Regions from separate parts of the Pseudarthrobacter sp. TRD_SC_9 genome, predicted to be linked through region 2. Evidence: riboswitches for the same ligand, from Rfam matches in the RefSeq annotation. Region 2 holds a riboswitch; the other holds the start of a gene.
The links. Region 2 has a riboswitch for thiamine pyrophosphate ahead of thiC (phosphomethylpyrimidine synthase ThiC). Riboswitches for the same ligand answer to the same signal wherever they lie in the genome.

Region 1: it holds a riboswitch for thiamine pyrophosphate, as region 2 does, so the genes downstream of both, thiO (glycine oxidase ThiO) here and thiC (phosphomethylpyrimidine synthase ThiC) in region 2, are expected to answer to the same signal.

The regions. Positions count from the first base shown of each region.
Region 1 covers NZ_CM143956.1:2,692,242-2,699,647, reverse strand. The annotation lists gene ACWA13_RS12510 (DEAD/DEAH box helicase) at 1-1,629, opposite strand, end outside; gene ACWA13_RS12505 (RNB domain-containing ribonuclease) at 1,918-3,420, opposite strand; gene thiE (thiamine phosphate synthase) at 3,469-4,146, opposite strand; TPP riboswitch at 4,173-4,292, shown strand; gene thiO (glycine oxidase ThiO) at 4,288-5,586, shown strand; gene thiS (sulfur carrier protein ThiS) at 5,583-5,819, shown strand; gene ACWA13_RS12485 (thiazole synthase) at 5,822-6,661, shown strand; gene ACWA13_RS12480 (hypothetical protein) at 6,709-7,014, opposite strand; gene ACWA13_RS12475 (DUF3107 domain-containing protein) at 7,106-7,330, opposite strand.
Region 2 covers NZ_CM143956.1:2,286,733-2,294,138, forward strand. The annotation lists gene ACWA13_RS10745 (VOC family protein) at 1-720, opposite strand, end outside; partial or broken gene ACWA13_RS10750 (amidohydrolase family protein) at 795-1,906, opposite strand; TPP riboswitch at 1,971-2,078, shown strand; gene thiC (phosphomethylpyrimidine synthase ThiC) at 2,073-3,875, shown strand; gene ACWA13_RS10760 (alpha/beta fold hydrolase) at 3,881-4,615, opposite strand; gene ffh (signal recognition particle protein) at 4,676-6,262, opposite strand; gene ACWA13_RS10770 (glucose-6-phosphate dehydrogenase) at 6,420-7,406, shown strand, end outside.

The DNA of each region.
Region 1 (7,406 bases), 410 kb from region 2:
CGCTGCGGAAGTGCGCTCAGAGGCAATTTCCACGGAGGTGCTTTCAGCTGACGGACGACGCCGGCGCCCAGCGACTTCTCCGTCACGCTCCTGGTTCCTTCCACGTCCGCTGTCACCGCTGTTGCGGCCGCCGCTGCGACCGGCGTCCCGGCCACCCTTGGAGTCCCCGCGGTCGCCACGGCTGTCCCCACGGCGGTCTCCGCCGCGTGTGGTGCCACCGGCACCGGATCCTGCACGGGTGTTCTTCTTGCCGGTTTCACCGAGGTCCTCGAGAACCTCGGCGTTAACGCCGGCCAGAACGCGCTTATCGCGGGGCAGGCGTCCCTTGGTGCCTTCGGGAATGTCCAGTTCTTCGAACAGGTGCGGCGAGGATGAGTACGTTTCCACGGGCTCGGGAACACTGAGCCCCAAAGCCTTGTTGATGAGCCCCCAGCGCGGCATGTCGTCCCAGTCCACGAACGTCACGGCCGTACCCTTGTTTCCCGCACGGCCGGTACGGCCTACGCGGTGCAGGTAGATCTTCTCGTCTTCGACACACTGGTAGTTGATGACGTGCGTTACGTCGTCAACATCGATGCCGCGGGCGGCCACATCGGTGGCCACCAGGACGTCCACCTTGTTGTTGCGGAAGGCCCGCAGTGCCTGTTCGCGGGCACCCTGGCCGAGGTCGCCGTGAATGGCGGCGGCAGCGAAGCCGCGGTCTACCAGTTCCTCGGCAACCTTGGCTGCGGTGCGCTTGGTCTTCGTGAAGATGATGGTGCGGCCGCGGCCGCGGGCCTGCAGGATGCGCGCAACAACTTCGATCTTGTCCATGCTGTGTGCACGATAGATGAGCTGGCGGATGTCCCGCTTGGTCAGGCCTTCATCGTCCGGATCGGCGGCACGGATGTGCGTGGGCTGCGTCATGTAGCGGCGGGCCATGGCGATGACCGGACCAGGCATGGTGGCGGAGAACAGCAGCGTCTGGCGGACCGCGGGAGTACCTGCGATCAGGGTCTCGACGTCCGGCAGGAATCCCAGGTCCAGCATCTCGTCGGCCTCGTCAAGGATGACCATCTTGACGTTCTTCAGATTGAGGTGCTTTTGCTTGTAGAGGTCGATCAGGCGGCCTGGCGTACCCACCACAACCTCGACGCCCTTCTGCAGCGCATCAACCTGGGGCTCGTAGGCACGGCCGCCGTAGATGGTGGCGATACGGGCGTTCCGCTTACGAGACGCAGTCTGCAGATCGTTGGCCACCTGGACGGCGAGCTCACGGGTGGGAACAATAACCAGGGCCTGCGGGGCTCCGGGCACGGGAAGCTTGTCAAAGCCGGCATCGTCACGGCCCACGACGCGCTGCAGGGCCGGGATGCCGAAGCCCAGGGTCTTGCCGGTTCCGGTTTTGGCCTGACCGATGATGTCGTGCCCGGAGAGCGCCACGGGCAGGGTCATGGACTGGATGGGGAACGGATGGGTGATGCCGGCGTCGGCAAGTGACTCAACGATGTCGGCACGGACCTTGAAGTCCGCAAAGGTCAGTGCTTCGATTTCGTGCGGCTTTTCGTCGGAAATGATGGTTTCTTCCGGCTCAAGGATTTCCAGGCCGGACTCATCAGTCAAAAGCTGGTGGGTATGCAATTCACTCACAGTGGAGTTTCCTTATTCATTTGGGCTGCGCGGCCTGCTCAACGGTGCGGCCGGGTGGGCCGTTCCGGAGCACGCTCTGACACGCAGGCAATTCCAGTGGAAGCCGATCGCGGGCTATCTGATGCTGGCACTGGTGACCAACGGGTGTTTCTCAAGATCGCGTAGGGGCGGGCTTGTTGAATTTGTATTTTCTGCAAAATCAACGACCGGGCATCCATTTCTACCCTTCCAGTCTAGCCGTACGGGTAGGGATTACCTGACGACCCGGCATTTCGCCGCTCCGCAAGCTCAGTCCGCCAGTTCGAAGTGAACCTGCCGGGCGGCAATATCAGCGCTGACCAGGCGGACGCGGACCAGGGTGCCGGATTCCATCTCGCCGAAGCAACGCGTAGTGACCGCTGGGTCAGCAATCTGAATAATCCCTGACGGCCTGCCGTTGCCGTTGCCGTTGGACTTGCCGTTGCCGTTTGCGCCGTTGCCATTGCCGCCGTTTGCCTTGGCGGGTTTGGAACCGGAGATGACCGTAGCGTCGAATTCCTGGCCGATGTGGTTGACCAGGAGGGCCGCCTCAACGGTATCCAGGGCCATCCGCTCCATCTTCCCGGCCAGCTGGTCCGAGGATGCCATGATCGACGGGAGCTCCGGGAGGGCCTCGCGGGCCCACTGCGGGACTTCGCGTCCGTTGCTCAGGGCCTCACAGATCACCAGCACAAACCGGTCAACAAGCCGGCGCAGCGGCGCAGTGGTGTGGGCGTAGGGTGCACCGATGGCTGATTGCACGGAATTGTCCGGGACGGCGCCGTCGAAGGTGGTGTAGCCTGCGCCGCGGAACAGCATCCCCGCCGAATGCAGGATGGCCAGCTGCCGGGGATCAGCGGGATCCAGGGTACGCAGGTATTCGCCGTAGCTGAGGGAATCATCCCAGGGCTTGCCCAAGGCCGTGGTCTGCCGCTTAAAGTGCCGCAGTGACCGTTCGTCCGGCGCTGGCATGGTACGCAGTATCCCCACCTTGCCAGCCACCATCAGGGACGCCGCTGCCATACCTGTCATCAGCGAAAGCTGGGCATTCCAGTCCTCCACCGGAAGCTGCGGTGCGGCGGCAATCCGGTAACCGGCGTCGGGCAGTTGCACGATTTCCTGCTCTGGCATGTTCAGGCTGGCTCCGCCGCGGGCCCTTTCCAGTTCAACCCGTTTGAGGCCCACCTCCTTCAGGAGTTCCAGCATGGGACGGGCCGTGCCGGCATCCAGCTCCGCCTGCACTCCCGCGTAGCTCAGCTTGGCCCGGCTGCGCACGGCAGCCCGGCGTACGCTCACCGATTCGACTCCGGCGTCCGCGGCCAACCCGAATTCCCAGACAAAGGCCGCACACAGTTGGTCCGCCAGGAGGCTGCCGGCCTGCTCGCTGATGACCTCCGGATGGAGCGGAATCCGGCCATCCGGCGCGTAGAAGGTCTGTCCGCGGCGGCGGGTTTCGGCGTCGAGCGGTCCACCAGCCGCGACGAAGGAAGGGACGTCCGCAATGGCGTAGAGCACCCGGTAACCCTGGCCCGCGCGCTCGATGTACAGGGCCTGGTCCAGGTCCGTCGAAGAGGCGGGATCGATGGTGATGAATTCAACGTGCGTCAGATCGAACTCCGGAAGCCTGTGGTTTTCCACGGACTCGAGGGCATCCTTGAGCGCATCGTCAGGGAAGGGTCCCGGCAGCTCCAGCTCTGTTCGCAGCCCGCTCAGAGCTTCGGCAAGGGCGTTATTCCGGTCATGGACGCTGGGTCCCAGGCGATGGTGCGACACGAAATTTAGCGTAACCCGGTTTTGCCGTGGCGTCTCGCCGGCACACTGCTAGGCGCTGGCCCGCATCCCGGCGTTGAGCACTGACAGGAGGCCGGCGGCGGCCTCCGCGGGATCCCGGGCTTCGGTGATAGCCCGTACGACCACGATCCTGCCGGCACCCGCCGCCACTACTTCGCGCACATTGCCGTGGTCAATCCCGCCAATGGCGAACCACGGGACATCGGTGCCGCCCGTTCCGGCGGATGCGGCAGCATGCCGCACCAGATCGAGCCCGACGGCGGCGCGTCCGGGCTTGGTGGGGGTGGCCCAGACTGGTCCGACGCAGAAGTAGTCCAGGTTTCCGGTGCGGGCATCGGCGATGGCGGCGTCCACCTGCTCCGGCGTATGTGAGGACAGGCCGACGATGGGTGCTGCGCCAAGCAGGCTCCGCACCTTCGCCGTGGGCAGGTCCTTTTGGCCAACATGGAAAACAGGGGTGCCGGAGAGCAGCGCAATGTCCGCACGGTCATTTACCGCCCACAGCCGTTCATGACGTTCGGCAGCCCGCCTGAGCACCTCCAGGAGTTCCAGCTCCTGGGCGGCCTCAATGGTCTTGTCCCTCAACTGGATAATGTCCACGCCGCCCGCGAAAGCGGCATTAACGAAGGCTTCGAAATCGCCCCGTTCGGTGCGGGCATCGGTGCAGAGGTAGAGGCGGGCAGAGCTGAGGTCCGGGCGGGCTGTCATGGATCCAGCCTAATTCCTCTAAGCTGGGGAGGTACTGCGGGAGCCAATATGACCGTCATGGAGACGGCTTGGCTGAGAGGGCATCAGAGCCGACCGCTTGACCTGATCCGGCTAGTACCGGCGTAGGGAAGGAATCCAAGGATGGACGCTGCAGCCGCCACGGCACAAAGCTTCCGTGCCGATGTCGCCGTGATCGGCGCAGGAGTGATCGGCCACGCCGTGGCCTGGGAGTTCCAGCGCACCGGCCGTTCTGTGGCACTGATCGATGATGCTCCGGGCTCCGGCGCCAGCTGGGCGGCCGCCGGAATGCTCGCCGCGGTCAGCGAATACCACTACCAGGAAGAGGACCTCCTGGAGCTGATGGTGGAATCTTCCGGGCTGTGGCCGTGCTTCGCGGAGGCCCTCGCCCTAAGCTCTGGAACGGCCACCGGATATTTGACGACGCCGACCCTCACCGTAGGTGCCGGCGCCGCGGACCGCACGGCGCTCCTTGACCTGCGCCGGGTCCAGCTGGAGCGCGGCCTCGCCGTGGAGCCATTGACCATCAGGGAAGCCCGCAGCCGCGAGCCGCTGTTGAGCCCCGGTATTTCCTGCGCCCTCCATACCCCCGACGACCACCAGGTGGATCCGCGGTTGCTGATCAAGGCTTTCCGGGACGCCCTGGGCGGGAAACAGGGCGGCAGTGCAGGCGTCGAAAACGCCGCCGGCGGCTTTGCCATCCAGGCGGCGGCCGAAGAACTGATGTACGACGGCGGTAAGGTCACCGGGGTGCGCCTGCGCGGCGGGGGAGAGGTGCTTGCCGGCGAGACGATCGTGGCGAACGGACTGCATGCCGGGCAGTTGGCCGGCCTCCCCGATGGACTGCACTTGCCCCTGCGGCCGGTCCATGGCGACATCCTGCGGCTGCGTGTTCCTGAGCATCTGCTGCCCCTGCTGACCGCCACCATCCGCGGCCTGGTGCACGGCGTTCCCGTATACATCGTGCCGCGCACCGACGGGACGGTGGTGATCGGGGCCACCCAGCGCGAAGACAGGTTGTCCGGCCACGCGTTCGGAGGCGGGTCTAATGCCGTCTCGGCAGGAGGCGTATACCAGTTGCTTCGCGATGCCCAGCAGCTGGTCCCTGCCGTCGCAGAGCTCGAACTGCTGGAAAGCACTGCCCGCGCCAGGCCCGCCACCCCCGACAATGCGCCGTTCCTGGGCAGAGTAGGTTCGGCTGCCGGGCACGTTGAGGGCCTGGTGATTGCCACCGGATTCTTCCGCCATGGAGTTTTGCTCGCCCCGGTGGCGGCCAGAATCTGCCGCGAACTGGCCGACGGGGAGCCGGACCCGCGCTGGAAGGCCTTCCTCCCGGACCGCTTCTCAACAGCCGCGGCACCATCAGGACCAGGCCGCTATCCATTACAGGATCTTCCGTTCGAACAACAGGAAACTCGATGAACATCACCCTCAATGGCGAAAACCTTCCGCTGGACCCCGGTACCTCACTGAGTGCCCTGGTCACCCGGCTGACAGGCCGTCCGCTGGCAGTCAACGGGCAGGCCACGGACGGGCGCAAGCTCGGAGTGGCGGTAGCCCGCAATGCAGCCGTTGTGCCGCGCAGCCAGTGGGCAGCAACGGCGCTCGCGGACGGCGACGACGTGGAAATTGTTACAGCAGTACAAGGAGGCTAGGAATGTCTGAACAGATGACCCGACCAGTGAACGAACTGTCGACGGCGGCACGCACCCCCGCTGAGGCGGCCGTGGCGCCGCTCGTGATTGACGGCGTCGAACTTGGCTCCCGATTGATCATGGGGACCGGCGGCGCGCCGAGCCTGGATGGGCTGGGTGCAGCGCTCGTGGCCTCCGGAACTGAACTCACCACCGTTGCCATGCGGCGGTACTCGCCGGCGGAGACGGGGTCCCTGTTCCAGCTGCTGGAGGACCAGGGCATTCGGGTCCTGCCCAATACCGCCGGCTGCTTCACTGCCAGGGATGCCGTCCTAACCGCAGAACTGGCCCGGGAAGCCCTGGAAACCGATTGGGTGAAGCTGGAGGTGATCGCGGACGAGCACACCTTGCTGCCGGACGCCGTCGAACTTGTAGAGGCCACGGAACAGCTGGTTAGCCGCGGTTTCAAGGTCTTCGCCTACACCAATGATGATCCTGTACTGGCCCTGCGGCTGGAAAACCTGGGGGCGGTGGCAGTTATGCCGCTGGGCTCACCGATCGGGACCGGCCTGGGCATACTCAACCCGCACAACATCGAACTGATCGTCTCGAGGGCGTCTGTGCCGGTGGTCCTGGACGCCGGCATTGGCACGGCATCGGACGCAGCGCTGGCGATGGAGCTGGGCTGTGACGCTGTACTGCTGGCAACAGCCGTAACCCGGGCGCAGGATCCGGTGCTGATGGCCACGGCCTTCAGGCACGCAGTGCAGGCCGGGCGGCTCGCAAGGCTGGCAGGGCGGATTCCTCGCCGGGAGCACGCACTGGCGTCTTCAGCAATGGAGGGCCGGGCGGAGTTCCTGTAGGACGGAATATCTGCCGGGCGTGGCTGGCTTTGTTCTGTAGAGGGCGCCTACTGGCGACGCAGGATCTCGGTGAGCCGATGGATGTCCCGGACGTGGCGGGTGCGTCCCAGATAGACTGCTGCGCCTGCCGCTGCTGCCGAGCCCACCGCCATGGGCAGGACCCAGGGGAGCCAGGTGAGGCCGGGCCGGTAGGAGAAACCTGCCGCCATACAGATGATCCAGGTCAACACGCCGACGGCTACGGCAACTCCTGCAGGGAGCGCCATCCCGTACTTCGTATGGCGCTTGTCGTTCGCCCACACGATGAAGCCGGCGGCCACCAGGACCAGGACCACAATCACCAGCGAAAGCATGAATTCTCCTTGGGTAATGCTGCGAAAACCGGACCGCCCCGACTTTAGTCGGAGCGGTCCACCTACGGGACGGGAACCAGCCCTGTTGGGGCTAGAACTGGCCGAAGCCCACGCGGCGCTGCTCTTCGGCACCAATTTCCACATAGCCCAACACTGCTGCAGGAACAATGACCACCCGGCCCTTGTCGTCCGTGAGGCGCAGTTCGCTGCCTTGGCCGATGGCGTCAGCCACAAGTTTGGCTACGGCATCAGCGTCCTGCGTGGACTCCAGCACAATTTCCCGGCCGACGTTCTGAATGCCGATCTTTACTTCCACAGGAGGCCTCCCAGCCGATCAAAGTTACAGTGTTCCGTCTTTGGACAAATCCGTGTTTTCGCGGATCTCAGTCACT
Region 2 (7,406 bases):
CAGCGTGTCGCGGCGCGGTCCGGTTCCCCTGCTGTTCCAGATATTCATGGCCATGTGGTGGTGGTAGCCGCCGGCGGAAACGAACAACGCCTGGCCGTGCCAGCCGGCGGTCTCTTCGAAGCCCAGGATGCCTACATAGAAGTCCTGGGCAGTCTGCACGTCGCCCACCTGCAAGTGGACGTGGCCTACGCCGGCGCCGGTGTCCTGCTGGGACGCGAGGGACTGTTCCGTCAGGTGCGCCTCGAGGAAACGCTGCGGGGGCAGCGCCAGGCTGTCCATCACCACCCTCCCGCCTTCCCAGCTCCAGTCCTCGCGCGGACGGTCCCGGTACAGCTCGATGCCGTTTCCTTCCGGATCAGTGAAGTAGAACGCCTCGCTCACCAGGTGGTCGGCGCTGCCAACGTAGAGCGCCGGCTCGAACTGCGCGGCAGTTGCCACGGTGGCCGCCAGGGAGGCCTGGTCTTCAAACAGGAGGGCCGTGTGGAAGAGGCCGGCTTCCTCCTGGGACGGCAACTGCAGACCCGACGCCGGTGCCAGGTGAATTAGCGGACGGCCCAGTCTGCCAAGGTAGACGCCGCCATCCTGCTCTGCTACTACCACCAGGCCGAGGGCACGCTGGTAGTAGTCGGTCATGGCCTTCATGTTTCCCACCTTTAGCATTACGGTGCCCATGGTGAGCCCGGCAGGAAGGAGGTCCTGGCTGACGGCTTCTGCATTCATTGAATTCTCCCGGTCGCATGGCCCTCGGGTTTGGAGGGCCGCTACTACCAATTTACTTGAAGCTTCAATCTAAATCAAGGGTTTTTGGCTCCCACAGTCCCGTTTCCGTGCACCTGCCCGCCCAGCACCACATGAGCCAGCCGGTTGATGGTCTCCGGCACTGCCCGGGGATCCTCACGGCAGACGACGACGTCCGCCCTCGCACCCTCCGAAAGGCCCTGTGCGCCCAGCCAGTCCCGCGCCGCCCAGCCGGCGGCATCCAGCGCGGCGGCCATGGGCAGACCGGCACGGTGGAGGGCCAGAATCTCATCGCCGATCCTGCCGTGCCGGATGACGCTGCCCGCATCCGTGCCGGCGAAGATCCGGACGCCAGCCTCGAACGCTTCCAGGACGCGTTCGTTGCGCCTCTCCCCCACAGGGCGAGCATGTGCGCGGCATAGCGGGGGAACTTCGGCCCCGCCTGGGCGGCAATGTCGGGGAACGTGGCGATATTGATCAGGGTGGGCACGATCGGCACGCCCTGCTCAACGAAGCGCGGGACCTGCCTGGGAAGCAGGCCGGTGGCGTGCTCAACACAGTCAATTCCGGCGTCGAGCATGTCATCAAGGCTTTGCTCCCCAAAACAATGGGCGGTCACCCGCGCCCCTTCGTCATGTGCAGCGCGGACCGCATCCTTGACGACGGCGGCAGGAAAGGACGGCGCCAGGTCACCGGCGTCGCGGTCGATCCAGTCCCCCACCAGTTTGATCCAACCGTCACCGGACCGGGACTGCTTCCGCACAGCCTCAACCAGACCATCCGGCTCAGTTTCCTGGGCGAAACCACGAAGGTACCTGCGGGTCCTGGCGATGTGGCGTCCAGCCCGGATAATCAACGGCATGTCTGCGCGTCCCTGCAGCCAGCGGGTGTCCGCGGGAGACCCGGCATCCCGGATCAGCAGAGTTCCGGCTGCCAGGTCCGTCCTGGCCTGTTCTTCGGCAGCAGCAGCCTCCACTGCTCCGCCGGGACCGAGTCCGATATGGCAGTGGGCATCAACAAACCCGGGTAGCACCCAACCATCGAGGACCAGATCCGGGACGCCTTCCGGGCGGTTGAACGTCAGCCTGCCGTCAACTGACCAGAGGCCCCGCCGTTCCGTTGCAGGTCCAGTGAGCACAGTTCCGCTGAATTCGATGATGCTGGCCATTCCACCACCCTATGGCCGGATGCAAATGTGACAGGGCCCTCCGCAGCAGCTGTGATAGCTTTCCTCTTGACCACACGGGTGCCCTTGCAGGGGCTGAGATCGGGCTGACGCAGCCTGCGACCGTTGAACCTGTCCGGGTAATGCCGGCGAAGGAAGTGAGTATTCAATGAGTACCCCAGTAACACAGCAAAGCCCTGTCCAAAATGAAGCTGCCACCTCTGAAACCCAGTCGTTGAAGTCCCATTCGCTGGCATATATCAGCGATGAAGCCGCCGGAATCCGAGTCCCCGTCACAGAGATTTCGCTGGAACCCTCACCCAATGGCCGGGCAAATGAGCCGTTCCGGGTCTACCGGACCGCGGGGCCGGGAAGCGACCCAGTGGTGGGCCTGCCGGCCTTCCGCTCGGAATGGATTGAGGGGCGCGGTGACACGGAGCCCTATACCGGCCGGGAACGGAATTTGCTCGACGACGGGAAGTCCGCAGTGCGACGGGGCGCCGCTTCTGCTGAGTGGAAGGGGGCGCGGCCGGTGCCCCGCCGCGCCGTCGGCGTCAAGACGGTGACCCAAATGCACTATGCCCGGCAGGGAATCATCACGCCGGAGATGCAGTTCGTCGCACTGCGGGAGAACTGCGATGTGGAGCTGGTGCGCTCAGAGGTGGCGGCAGGCAGGGCGATCATCCCCAACAACATCAACCACCCGGAGTCCGAACCGATGATCATCGGCAAGGCCTTCCTGGTAAAGATCAACGCGAACATCGGCAACTCGGCCGTCACCAGTTCCATCGCCGAAGAGGTTGACAAGCTGCAGTGGGCCACGCAATGGGGCGCCGACACCGTGATGGACCTCTCCACCGGCGACGACATCCACACCACCCGCGAGTGGCTTATCCGTAACTCGCCCGTTCCGATCGGTACCGTGCCCATCTACCAGGCACTGGAAAAAGTGAACGGCGAGGCCAATGCCCTGACGTGGGAGATTTTCAGGGACACCGTCATCGAGCAATGCGAGCAGGGTGTGGATTACATGACCATCCACGCCGGCGTCCTGCTGCGCTACGTGCCGCTCACGGCCAACCGGGTCACCGGAATCGTGTCCCGTGGCGGTTCCATCATGGCCGGCTGGTGCCTGGCGCACCACCAGGAGAACTTCCTCTACACGCACTTTGACGAGCTGTGCGAAATCTTCGCCCGGTACGACGTCGCCTTTTCGCTGGGCGACGGGCTGCGTCCGGGTTCGACGGCGGACGCCAACGACGCCGCGCAGTTCGCCGAGCTGGATACCCTGGCTGAACTGACGCAGCGCGCCTGGGAGTACGACGTGCAGGTCATGGTGGAGGGGCCGGGCCACGTGCCGTTCCACCTGGTGCGGGAGAACGTGGAACGGCAGCAGGAGCTGTGCAAGGGAGCTCCGTTTTACACTCTTGGTCCGTTGGTGACGGACATTGCGCCGGGCTATGACCACATCACCTCGGCTATCGGCGCCACTGAAATCGCCCGCTACGGCACGGCCATGCTCTGCTACGTCACCCCCAAGGAACACCTGGGACTGCCCAACAAGGACGACGTCAAGACCGGCGTGATCACCTACAAGATCGCCGCCCACGCGGCCGACCTGGCAAAGGGACATCCAGGTGCCCATGAACGGGACGACGCGTTGTCCAAAGCCCGGTTCGAGTTCCGTTGGCGCGACCAGTTCGCACTGTCCCTTGACCCGGTGACAGCCGAGGCCTTCCACGACGAAACATTGCCCGCCGAGCCGGCCAAGACGGCACACTTCTGTTCCATGTGCGGCCCCAAGTTCTGCTCCATGAAGATCAGCCAGGACATCCGGAACGAATACGGTTCAGCCGATTCCCAGGCCGCCATTGCCGGGATGTACAGCGGCATGAAGGCGAAGAGCGAGGAGTTCCTGGCCGCCGGCGGCAAGGTGTACCTGCCCGAGCTCCGGCTTCCTGCTGACGGCTAGGCTTCTCACGACGCCCGGGGCTGCCGGCTCCGGCTCGCCTCAGCAATAAAGGACCGGATATACCGGTCGCCTTCGGGAGAATCGTGGGGCCGGTGCCCGCCTGCTGCAATTCGATGCACGGCACCGGTCTCACGCAGGTACCCGGCGATCTCTTCGTACAACGGTTCCCATCCGCCGGTGAGCACCAGTGTTGGCACGCCGGGGACGATCTGGAGCGGAGCTTCCCAGGGTGGCGCCTGCAGGCGCAGCCGCCGGGCCTGCCGCTGCTCCTCCGGCGTGGCGAATTCCCCTGAATCCGCAGCGAACATCCGGCGCACAAATTCCCGTTGGAAATCCTGGTCGCTGAGCTGGTGGCGCACATCAAACAAAGGCTTCATCAACTCGATATGGGCAGCCGTGGCCGGCAGTTCGGCTGTCAGGGACAGGCAAGCCGGCTCAACCAGGGTCAAGGAGCGGACCAGGTCCGGACGCTCCACGGCAGCCATGATCGCTGCGATGGCACCCTGGGAATGAGCCACCACATGGCCTCCAGCCGCACCCCGGCCGGAGTCGGCCAGGGAACGCAACACAATGGCGGCGTCCTCGACGAACGAAGATTCCAGAGGCTCAGCAATGGGGTCAAAGCCATGGCGCCGCAGGAACAAGGCATCATAATCCAGGGCCATGCCGTGCTGCCGGGGCCAGGCCGCGGAGCCAAAGCTCCCCGCACCGTGGACAAAAACTACCCGCTGCTTGAACATGACCTCACCCTATTCGACGCCACTGACATCATTGGCCACTGACAACCAAGGGAGGACCGGCTACTTGCCGCCGAGGAACTTATCAAAGCCCTTGGGAAGGTTCAGCTGCGAGGGGTCAAAGTCCCCGCCCTGCTGGCCGAAGGCGGCACCAGTGGGAAGGGCCTTCGCGGCGCCCGCGCGCCTGGCCTCGGCATCGCGCAGTTCCTGGGCGGCCTTGGCCGGGTTACCGGATCGGGCCTTCTTCTTCGGCGCGTTCTTCGCGTTCTTGCGGGCCCCTCCGCCGCCACCACCCATGCCGGGCATCCCGGGCATTCCCGGCATGCCGCCGCCCTGCGCCATCTTTTTCATCATCTTCTGAGCCTGGGCAAAGCGCTCCAGCAGGCCGTTGACCTCGGAGACGTGTACACCAGAACCACGGGCAATACGGGCCCGTCGTGAGCCGTTGATGATCTTCGGGGCAACCCGTTCGTGCGGGGTCATGGACCGGACAATCGCCTCGACACGATCGATCTCGCGCTCATCGAACTGCTCCAGCTGCTGGCGGATGTTCTGCGCACCCGGCATCATCATCAGCATCTTCTTCATGGAACCCATGTTGCGGATCTGCTGCATCTGGGCCAGGAAGTCATCCAGGGTGAAGTCTTCCTGGTCGGCGAATTTCTTCGCCATCCTGGCCGCTTCATCCTTGTCCCAGGACTTTTCGGCCTGCTCAATAAGGGTCAGGACGTCGCCCATGTCCAGGATGCGGGACGCCATGCGGTCCGGATGGAAGAGCTCGAAGTCGTCCACGCCTTCACCTGTAGACGCAAACATCACCGGCTTACCGGTGACAGATGCGACCGAAAGTGCGGCACCACCGCGTGCATCGCCGTCGAGCTTCGACAGCACAACGCCGGTGAAGTTAACCCCTTCATCAAATGCCATCGCGGTGTTAACGGCATCCTGGCCGATCATCGCATCGATGACGAACAGCACTTCGTTGGGCACGATAGCCTTGCGGATCTGCCGCGCCTGCTCCATCATCTCGGCATCGACGCCAAGACGGCCCGCGGTGTCGACGATCACGACGTCGTACAGCTTCTGGCGCGCTTCCTCGACGCCCGCACGGGCAACGGCAACGGGGTCCCCCGCCGGGTGCTCAAGCTCGGACGTGGCGCCGGGGTGCGGTGCGAAAACCGGAACGCCGGCACGCTTGCCCACTACCTGCAGCTGGGTGACTGCGTTGGGGCGCTGAAGGTCGCAGGCCACCAGGAGCGGGCTGTGGCCCTGCCCCTTCAGCCACTTCGAGAGCTTTCCGGCGAGGGTGGTCTTACCGGCACCCTGCAGGCCGGCAAGCATGATGATGGTGGGCCCCGTCTTGGCGAGGCGGATGCGGCGCGTCTCGCCACCGAGGATTTCGACGAGCTCCTCGTTGACAATCTTCACGATTTGCTGGCTCGGGTTCAATGCGCCGGAAACTTCGGCGCCCAGGGCACGCTCGCGCACCCGGCCGGTGAAATCGCGGACGACGGCGACGGCGACGTCCGCGTCCAGAAGGGCGCGGCGGATCTCCCGGACTGTGGCATCAACGTCCGCCTCTGTGAGACGGCCCTTGCCGCGGAGGTTCTTGAATGTTGCTGTCAACCGGTCAGAGAGTGAATTGAACACGCGCCGTGCACTTCTTTCAGTGGATCTACAATTGGCGGCCGGTGCGGCTCGCCAGTGTCGGTAGCTGCTGGCCGGAACCAACCGGAACAACCGCCGCGACATCGGACTCGACTATCTAGGGTACCAAGACCGGCCTCCAAGATGGCATGCTGGCAGGGTGACCAGTGAAACGACGGTAAAAACCCTGCTTATCCTCGGCGCTTCGGGCGATCTCACCGGCCGGCTGTTGCTTCCGGGACTGGCCCGGCTGGTGGCCAGGGGCAGGGCGGCCGGGCTGACGCTGGCAGGTGTCGGTTCCGATGCCTGGACCGCAGACCAATGGCGGAACCGGGTTACTGAAGCCTTTGCTGCCGCGGAGGAAGCCGCCGATGAAGACGGCAAGGCGGCTCTGAAGGACATGGCCGAGTCCGCCGCCTACCACCAGCTTGACGTCACCGCTGAGGGCTCCCTGGCCGGGCTGCTGGGCAGCCTTCCGGGACCGGTGGCTGTATATTTCGCGCTCCCGCCGCACGTTAGCCAGAGGGCCTGCGAGGTACTGCAGCCGGACCAGGTCCCGGCCGGGACGCGCTTGGTGATGGAAAAACCGTTCGGCTCCGGTGCGGAATCGGCCAGGTCTTTGAATGAGACACTGGTACGGCTTGTTCCAGAGGACCATATCCACCGGGTGGACCATTTCCTGGGCAAGGCGACGGTTCTCAATATCCTGGGGCTCCGATTCGCCAATAATTTCCTGGAGCCGGTCTGGAACCGCGACCACATTGAGCGCGTGGAGATTATCTTCGACGAAGACCTCGCGCTGGAGGGCCGTGCGCGCTATTACGACAGCGCCGGCGCCTTGCGCGACATGATCCAGAGCCATCTGCTGCAGATCATGGCGCTGGTCGCGATGGAACCTCCGGCCACCATTCATGAACGCGAGTTGCGGGACGCCGTCAGCACCGTCCTCCGGGCCAGCAGTATCAAGGCCCCGTACGCCGAGTCCACCCGCCGGGCGCGATACACGGCGGGCAGCATTGCCGGCAGGACCATTCCGGACTACGTGCGGGAGGAAGGCGTTGATCCTGCCAGGGATACCGAGACCCTGGCGGAGGTCCGCGTGGAGATCGACAACTGGCGGTGGAAGGGCGTGCCGTTCATCCTGCGC